Regions from separate parts of the Arthrobacter sp. LT660 genome, predicted to be linked through region 2. Evidence: riboswitches for the same ligand, from Rfam matches in the RefSeq annotation. Region 2 holds a riboswitch; the other holds the start of a gene.

Region 1 (4,729 bases), 850 kb from region 2:
GCTGCCGGTGGTGTTCCACGTTGTTTTTCCGGTAGTGCCGCGGTACGGCTGACTGGTCGGTTTTCAGGAAGGTTGTGGTGGTGCGTTCACTGCGGTGAAGAGTCGTTCCCACGCCGATTGCCAGGGCCATGCCTCGGGTAGGCGTAAGCGGATTCTTCGGCCACTGGAGGCGATTCGGGCCGGGACGTTGACGAGCTTGGCCCGGATTGTTGCGGTCCTGGCTTTGGTGAACTTCCCAGCGGCCAGGACGCCCGCGGTCCGGGCGAGGTTGTAGGCCATTACGGCCAGCGCCAGCCAGGCGGAGTTCGCCCCGAAGTGCCCGGATGGAAGGTGTGCCAGGGCACTGTTTTTCAGGTCGGCGTTGACTTGTTCGATGATGGCGTGTTTGCGGTGGGCCGCATCCGCGGCGACTGTGTCCAGAACGTCGTTGGTGACGGTGGTGAAGAACGCGTGGAACCGATGCGCCTGGAACAGGGTCGGCTGGCCGACTCCGGATTGCGGGTTCAGCTCGGGTATGCGGCGCACGACGAGGCGTCCGGTGACTTGTTCGCCCTTCTTGCGGGAGGTGAACGCGGTGAAGGATGTTTCGGCGACTTCCGCGCGGGAAATCCAGGCGCCGGCGTCCTCGTCGAAGACCGCGTCGGTGTATTCGATGGTTGTCCACGCGGAGTCCTCGATGCCGGCGATGGCGCGTTTCACTGCCTGGTCCATGCGCACGGTTACCGAGATATCGGCCCTGGCGGCCAGGGCGGCGGATACCGGCGCGTGGCCGTAGTAGGCCGAATCGAAGCGGCAGAGCACCGGGGCCCCCTCACGGATGCGCCCCAACGTGGACAGGGCATCGGCAACCAGCCGCCTGGCGCCGCGGGCCGAGTTCGCCGCGCCCTTGCGCAACCGTTGGGCCAAAACGATCGGGGCGGCGTCCTTCGTGGAGGCGGTGGCCAGGAGGGCGTTCAGTCCCCGCACCCCGGAGTAGCCGTAGCCCGATCCCTGTTTCTGGTAGCCGTGGACCTCGATGATCGTGTCGTCGACATCGACGAAGACGAAGCCGGGGTCCGAGGGGTTTCCCAGTGGTGCTGCCCTGTCGGCGAGGTTGACCAGGAAGCGGGAGGCAACCGCGTCGATCTGGCGGACGTGTCCGAAGGTAAAGGACCGCAGGAACGAGCCCAGAGTCGAGGGAGCATAGGCGGAGCTGAAGATCCGTTTGGTACCGCCGTGGCGCAGCACTGCCATGTCGTCGATGGAATCCGCCCCGGCGGTCATCCCGGCCACCAGCGAGGTGACCTTCAAGCCGGCGTTCGCGCCCTTGTCCGTGGGCACAGTGAGCCGCGCGTCGGCCAGTTCGCGCAAGCCCGCGTCCCTGGCCAATCCGAGGATCGGCACCAGCCCCGCGGCAGACACGAGGTTGGGCTCGTCGAAGGAAACTGACACGGCGGAGGGACTGTGGGAAACTTGCACCTGCGAGATGCCCTTCTGATTCAGGAAACTTGTTCTGTGGTAAGTCCAATTTTCCCTGAAAAGACGGGCATCTCCTCATTAATGACGTCCTACCCCACCTGAGCCCGTCGGTGGATCAAGGCTAAGGCGCGCTCCGCGGCGACGCACCCGTCCCCGGTCCCGCGCCCCGCCCGCCGGGCGCGTCACAATCGCTTCACATGACGCGGTGCGGCGGCTCGGTGACGCGTGTGGCGGCCCGGCGCCGGTCACATCCGGTCATATTCCGGATGATGAAGCGCCGCGCGACGGACGGCTTGCGGGGCCGTCCGGGCCCTGCGTTAGATAGTGGAACCCAACCATCAAGAGCGGCCGAGAGATCTGGATCGATGACGCCGCAGCAACCATCCGAGGGCCCCGTGGGGGCCGCGCGAACGGTGCTACCGCCAGAAGCGATGGAGACGCATCAGCGACGCCACCCGGACCCGCGGCATGCCACCGGACCGGACCGCCGCCGCACTCCTTCGCTGTGACAATGCGAGGAGAACCATGTCCGAACACAACGTCGGCGCAGCCCCACCGGCGCTGTCCTACGAGCTGTACCCGCCGGCCAACGAACGCGCCGCCGCCAGGGTCTTCGAGACCATCGAGGCGCTGGCCGGCACCAACCCCGACTACGTGTCCGTCACCTCCAGCGGGACGCCTGCCCGCCGCGAGGCCACCATCGAACTCGTGGGCCACCTGGTCCGCAACACCGCGCTGCGGCCCCTGGCGCACCTGATCTGCGTGGGGGAGAGCCGCGCCACCCTGGACGCCCTTGTCACCCGCCTGGTCGGGCTGGGCGTCCGCGGGGTGCTGGCACTGCGCGGGGACCTCCCCGCGGAGCCGGACGCGAACCGCGGGGAGCTCCGCTACGCCGGCGAGCTGGTGGAGCTGATCCGCGGCGTCGAGCGGCGCCACGCGGCGTCGTTGGCCGGCGGCAGGCTGGCCGTCGGGGTGGCGGCGTATCCGCGCCGGCACCCGGAGTCGCCGTCGTTCGAGCACGACGTCGAGGTGCTGCTGGCGAAGGAGCGTTCCGGCGCCAACTTCGCCATCACCCAGGTCTACTTCGAGCGCTCCGACTACACCGGCCTCGTGGAGGCCGCGCGCCGCGCCGGGGTCAGGATTCCGATCGTCCCCGGCATCATCCCGTTCGACAGCGTGCGGCGCCTGACCCGCCTCGCCGCGATGTCCGGCGTCGAACCGGGCAGGGACCTGCTGCACCGCCTCGAAACGGCGGACAGCGACGGCGAACGACGCCGGATCGGCGTCGCCAGCGCCGTCGAGCTGGCCAAGGGCGCGTTCGATGACGGCGCCCCCGGCCTGCACCTCTACACGTTCAACGATCCGCAGGGCTCGCTGGAAGTCGTCGAGGCGCTCGAGATCTCCAAGGCAGCACCGCAACGCGTGCCCGCCTAGGCGGCGCGCACGCACACCGACCCACCGACCGATTCACCGCAAAAGGAGCACCACCATGACCACCCACCAGAACAGCTTCCCCGCCGCCACCATCCTCGGATACCCCCGGATCGGACCGAACCGCGAACTCAAGCGCGCCATCGAGGCCCACTGGGCCGGCAAGCTCGACGCCGACGGCCTGGACCGGGCGTCCGAGGCCCTGCAGGACGCCACCATCGACCGGCTGACCGGCCTCGGACTCGGCGCGGCGGACTCCTCCATCCCCGCCGACTTCGCCCTCTACGACCAGGTGCTGGACACCACCGCCGCCCTCGGCGCCTTGCCGACGCGCTTCGCCGACCTCGCCGAATCGGACGGGTCGCTGGACACCGACGGGTACTTCACGCTGGCCCGCGGCGACGCCGAGCGCCCGCCGCTGGAAATGACCAAGTGGTTCGACACGAACTACCACTACCTGGTCCCGGAGATCGGCCCGGACACGACGTTCGCGCCGCTCGCCCACCGCCTCACCAGCCTCGTGGCCCGGCAGAGCCGCCGCGGAAACACCCTCCGTCCCGTCCTGGTCGGCCCGGTGACCTACCTGCTGCTGGCCAAGGCCGAGGACGGCGCACCCGAGGGCTTCGACCCGTTGTCGCGGCTGGACGACGCCGTTGCCGCCTACGAGGGCATCATCGGCGCGCTCGGAGACGCCGGCGCCGAATGGGTGCAGCTGGACGAGCCGGCCCTGGTCACCGACCGCGGCGGCGAACTGGCCGTCGCCGGCGGCGTCGTCGAGGGCGCCTACCGTGCGCTGGCCGCAGCAACGCGGGCAGGCTCGGGGCCGGCCCTGTTCGTCACCACCGGCTACGGCACCGCCGGAAACCGCCGCGCGCCAGGTGAGGCCCTCGCACTGCTCGCGTCCGCCGGCGTCCAGGCAGTGCACGCGGACCTCGTCGCCGGGGACCTCCTGGCCGACGCCGGGGTGCATGCCTTCCGCGCCGCCAACGGCGGCGCCGCGACGCTGGTCGCCGGCGTCGTGAACGGCCACAACATCTGGCGCAACGACCTCGCCGCGTCGCTGTCCACGCTGGACAAGTTGACCGCGGGCGGCGGCAAGGTGTCCGTCGCGACCTCGACGTCGCTGTTCCACGTCCCGCACCAGGTCGACATCGAGACCAACCTCCCGGGCCACCTGCGGGACTGGATGGCGTTCGCGGACGAGAAGACCACCGAGGTCCTTACCCTGGCCCGCGGACTCGCCACCGGGCCGGACGCCATCGCGGACGAGGTCGGGGCGGCCACCGCGGCCCTCGCGGCGCGGGCCACCGGCGAAGGCGTCCGCAAGGAGGCCATCCGCCGGCGGACCGGGAGCCTCACGGCCGCGGACTTCACCCGGCCCGACGGCGCCGTCCGCGCGGCGGCGCAGCAGGAGCGGCTCGGGCTGCCGGTGCTGCCGACCACCACGATCGGTTCCTTCCCGCAGACCGGCGACGTCCGCAAGGCCCGCTCCGGGCAGCGCAACGGCGCCATCACGGATGCGGCCTACGAGGGCTTCCTGCGCGAGGAGATCGCCCGCGTGGTGCGGCTCCAGGAGGACCTCGGCCTGGACGTGCTGGTCCACGGCGAGCCCGAGCGCAACGACATGGTCCAGTACTTCGCCGAGAACTTCGACGGGTTCGAGACCACCGAGCACGGATGGGTCCAGTCCTACGGTTCACGCTGCACCCGTCCGTCGATCCTCTGGGGAGACGTCAGCCGCCCGGCGGCGTTCACCGTCCCGTGGACCGCGTACGCGCAGTCCCTGACCCCGCGTCCGCTCAAGGGCATGCTGACCGGTCCGGTGACCATCCTCGCGTGG
Region 2 (4,729 bases):
CTGACTCCGGGCGTGCCCGCAACCAGCCACTACGACGAGCTGGCCGACGTGTTTCGGCCCGTCTTCGAGCGCATCGCGGAGGGCGCCGCGGTGCGCGACGCCGAGCGGGTGCTGCCCTACGAGCAGGTCGGATGGCTCAACCAGCTGCGGTTCGGCGCCCTGCGCGTGCCGGAGGCGGACGGCGGCTACGGGGCATCGCTGGCGGACACCTTCCGGCTGCTCATCGAGTTGGCCGAGGCGGACTCGCAGGTGTCCCACCTGCTCCGTTCGCACGTCGGGTTCGTCGAATCCGTCCTGACGCTGGACGACGCGGAGGTCCGCAACCGCTGGTTTGCCCGCTTCGTCGGGGGACAGCTGGTCGGCAACGCGTACACCGAGCGCGGAGGCAATGAACTCGGAACGCTCAACACCCGGCTCCTGGAACACGACGGCCTGTTGCGGCTGACGGGCAAAAAGTACTACTGCACCGGCACCATCTTCGCCGATTGGGCGGCAGTCGCGGCGACGGTGCCGGGCGTCGCCGGGCGCCACATCGCCGTCGTATCGACGCAGCACTCCGGCGTGCGGATCTTCGACGATTGGGACGGCTTCGGCCAGCAGTTGACCGGCACGGGATCTACGACCTTCGACGACGTTCCGGTCGACACCCTGCTTCGGCCGGCCGAGCTCGAGGCGCACGTGGAATCGGCCGTCTTCCAGCTGGTTCTGCTCGCCGTGCTGGCCGGGATCTCGAGGGCCGCGCTGGCCGACGCCCGCGCGGCCGTCCAGGCACGGACCCGGACATTCAGCACCGGTACGGGCGTTCCCGTCCGTGAGGAGCCGCAGGTGTTGCAGCTCATCGGAGAGATGTCCTCCACGGCGTTCGCGGTCGACGCCGTGGTGCTGGCCGCCGTCGCGGAGGTCGAGTCCGTGGATGGCGAGTCGGGGCTGACGGAGGCCGAGCGGTGGGCCGTGTGCGAGCTGGCCGCCAACCGCGCGCAGACCGTGGTCCAGCCGCTGGTGCTGTCCGCGGCGTCCAAGCTCTTCGACGGTCTCGGCGCCTCGTCCACGGCGCGCGTGTGCAACCTGGACCGCCACTGGCGGAACGCGCGCACGGTCGCGACCCACAACCCGACCATCTACAAGGCGCGGATCGTCGGGGACTACGAGGTCAATGGAACCGCCCCGCGGAAGTTCGACGCCGTGGGAGACGTGGCCCAGGTGGGTTTCGCGCGTTGAGCGGTTGGTCGGTTGGCGGTGCCGCGACCGCGACCGCTCCCGCCCTCCTGCAGCCGAGACCGCCCAATATTGCCGAGACCTGCCGAAATTCCGGGAGATCTCGATATTTTCACCCGGTCTGGAGCACCTCCCACATCCCATCGCGAGGACGAGGACCGCTGGCCTCGCCTAGTCGCGGTCAGACTCCTCGCAAAAATGCGGTCCGGCTACTCGGCGCCGCACTCTCACGTAACCCGGCGTCATCTGGAGCAACATTGAACGAATGAGTCACCAAGCCGGTTCGTGTCCGTTTGTTTCGCCATATCGCCGTAATCCTTGGTCACATCGAAGATCCTGCAAGACACTTTAAACATGACCGCGGAGGTTCCGCAGTCACACGACAACCATCCAGAGCGGCTGAGAGACCTGGCTCATTGACGCCGCAGCAACCACCCCCTCGGGGCCGGTGCTCATGCCAGGACCGATGGAGATTGCCAGACTCCGCAGGTTCTTAAACGTCGGTCCGCCGACGTCCACACAGCTGCGGACAGAGCGTTCCTCGGTAACAACCGAGAGGATCCACTATGGAACCCACACCCCGTATTTCCCGTCCCGGCCGCGGCACCGTTCGCCGCGCTTCCGCACTCGTCGCACTGTTGGGAGCCGCCTCCTTGGCATTGGCGGCCTGCGGATCGGGCGCGTCCGGCAACCAGCCGTCGGCCGCCGCCGGCGAGCCGGTGCAGGGCGGAACGTTCACCTATGCCGAGGTCACTCCGATCAACAATTGGCAGACCCAGGCCGCGCGCTTCTACGAGAAGGCGAACGTCCTCAACAGCGTGCTCGACCGCCTCACCTACTTCGACGCTGAGAACGGCGAGCTGGTCGGATGGATTGCGAGCAAGTTCGAGGCCAACGCGGACAAGACCGAGTTCACATTCACCATCCGCGATGGCGTGACGTTCTCCGACGGGACGCCGCTGGACGCGCAGGCCGTGAAGGCCAACCTCGACGCCCTGGGTCTGGGGGTCGAGGCCGCCCAGGTGCAGCCGAACGTCGACTTCGCGTCCTACAAGTCCGCCGAGGTTCTTGCCGACAGCCAGGTGAAGGTCACGCTGAAGAGCCCGGACGCAAACTTCCTCCGGGCGACCTCTTCGGTGACCGCCGGACTGGTTTCCCCGGAAACTTTGAAGCTGGACAACGCGGGCCAGTCCGCAATCTCGAAGATCGTCGGCTCGGGCCCGTTTGTGTTCGAGTCCGAGAAGACGGACGAGGAGGTCGTGTTCGCCAAGCGAGCCGACTACGCGTGGGCCCCCGAGACGGCCGAGAACCAGGGTGCGGCCTATTTGGACAAGCTCGCCGTGAAGTACCTACCGGAGGTTGCCCACCGTGCCGGCGCCGTGCAGTCCGGCCAGGTGGACCTCGTCCGCGGCCTGCAGCCTGCCGATGAGGCGGCGCTGGCAGCCGGAGGAGCGCAGGTGCTTCCCGCGAAGGGCGTGGACCTAACGGCGAACATGGCCGCCGTGCGCATCGGCAGCGGCAAGCTCGCCGACGTCAAGGTGCGTCAGGCACTGCAGGTCGGCATTGACCGCCAGACCATTAAGGACACCGTGCTTTCGGATAGCTACGAGATTGCCGGGTCGGTGCTCAACCGCGCGGCGCCCGGATACGTCGACCTTTCCGCGGAACTCGCCTACGAGCCCGAGAAGTCCAAGCAGTTGCTCGACGAGGCGGGTTGGAAGGTCGGAACAGACGGCATCCGCGAAAAGGACGGCGAGAAGCTGCAGGTCACCGTCACCTCCTCCAACAACTCCGTGGTGATCAAACCCGCCTTCGAACTGATCGAGCAGCAGTGGCGCCAGATCGGCGTGAAGCTGGTCAACCGAGCAGCGGACAACACGTTCCTCGCCACGGCCATGATCGACCCCAACATCGAGTTCTTCGGCACCCGGCAGTTCGCCTACGGGGGACTCGGCCCGGTCTTCGGACCGGAGAGCAACACCCAGACGCTCAACGCGGACAAGGACCTCAACTCACTCTTCGCCGAGGAACGCGCCGCGGCCAGCGACGAGGAACATCTGGAACTCGTGGCCGAGGAACAGCGTCAACTGGTTGTCGACCAGGCACTTTCGCTGGTCTTGTGGGACGAGGTGCAGGTCTACGGGGGAGCCCCGGGCTCACACGTGGAATTCACCTCCGGAACCGCGCCCATATTCCAGGGCGCCTGGAAGACCGGGGAGTAGTCCGCCGTGGCCGCCTACATCGCGAGAAGGATCGGACAGTCCCTGTTGGTCGTCTGGCTCGCCTACACGCTGGTCTTCCTGGCCGTGCAGCTCCTGCCCAACGATCCCGTGACGATCTTCCTCTCCGCCGATGCGGCAGCCGACCCGGCGACAATCGCCGCCATGAAGGCCCAGTACGGCTATGACCAGCCGCTGTTGGTGCAGTACGTCGGCCAGCTCGCGGACATCCTCCGCGGAGACGTGGGCTACTCGCTCGCTTCGGGGCAACCCGTTTCGGAACGCATCGGCTCCGTCATCGCGTCCACGCTGGCGCTGGCCGGCAGTGCGTTCGTCGGCGCGGTCCTGTTGGCGGTTGCGCTCGCCGCGACCGCCACGCTGGCACGGGCCACTTGGCTCAAGCGGACCATTCTGAACCTTCCCCCGCTCTTCGCCGCTGTGCCGGTCTTTTGGCTTGGACTGGTCCTGCTGCAGGTGCTCGCCATCCAGTGGGGGGTGATGTCGCTCTTCCCGGACGGTTCGTTCGCGTCGTTGGCCGTCCCGGTCCTGGTGCTCGCCGTGCACGTCTCGGCACCGATCGCCCAAGTCCTGCTGAAGAGTCTCGACGCCGTCTATGCGCAACCCTTCATCGACGTGCTGCGGGCAAAGGGCGCCTCTCCGGCGTGGATCTTCTACCGGCACGCACTGAAGAACGCGGCTGCGCCGGCGATGACCATCAGCGGTATCACGGTCGGCACGCTGCTGGCCGGGTCGGTGATCACGGAGACCGTCTTCGCCCGCGCCGGCCTGGGGCAGGTCGTCCTCCAGGCGGTTACCGCCCAGGACGTGCCGCTTGTCCAGGGGCTCGTGCTTTTGACCGCGACCGCCTTCGTGGGGGTCAACCTCGCCGTGGATCTGCTGTACCCGCTGCTGGACCCGCGGATCCTGAAAAGCAGCACCCACGGCGCACCCCGTGCGCTGGCCGCCTGATAAGAAACGGAGCGAACATGAGCACCAAGCCGGATACGATCGCCCCGGTCGCCGCGGTGGCGTTCCCACCCGAGGCTGCGACGCAGGCATCCACCCCCGACCCAGGGCCGACGGGTGGGCGGCACCGCGGCGCCATGCATTTGCCGGCGCTGTGGTTGACCGCAGCCCCGCTATTACTGGTGCTGGGATGGGCGCTCCTGCCCGGACTCTTCACCGGTTTCGACCCCGTCACAGGAGTGCCGGCCGAGAAGTTCCAGGCCCCGGGAGCCGAACACTGGTTCGGCACGGACCACCTTGGTCGTGATGTCTACGCGCGCGTGGTGCAC

What was found. A riboswitch is a leader RNA that binds a small molecule or an ion and turns the genes downstream of it on or off. The one in region 2 is predicted to bind S-adenosylmethionine.
Region 1: it holds a riboswitch for S-adenosylmethionine, as region 2 does, so the genes downstream of both, AC0QSG_RS09085 (methylenetetrahydrofolate reductase) here and AC0QSG_RS13150 (ABC transporter substrate-binding protein) in region 2, are expected to answer to the same signal.

Annotation. Positions count from the first base shown of each region.
Region 1 is NZ_CM149651.1:1,962,803-1,967,531, reverse strand. Features, by position in the region: gene AC0QSG_RS09090 (IS1380 family transposase) at 64-1,458, opposite strand; SAM riboswitch class I at 1,791-1,896, shown strand; gene AC0QSG_RS09085 (methylenetetrahydrofolate reductase) at 1,984-2,892, shown strand; gene metE (5-methyltetrahydropteroyltriglutamate--homocysteine S-methyltransferase) at 2,948-4,729, shown strand, end outside.
Region 2 is NZ_CM149651.1:2,816,600-2,821,328, forward strand. Features, by position in the region: gene AC0QSG_RS13145 (acyl-CoA dehydrogenase family protein) at 1-1,218, shown strand, start outside; SAM riboswitch class I at 1,599-1,688, shown strand; gene AC0QSG_RS13150 (ABC transporter substrate-binding protein) at 1,782-3,437, shown strand; gene AC0QSG_RS13155 (ABC transporter permease) at 3,444-4,403, shown strand; gene AC0QSG_RS13160 (ABC transporter permease) at 4,421-4,729, shown strand, end outside.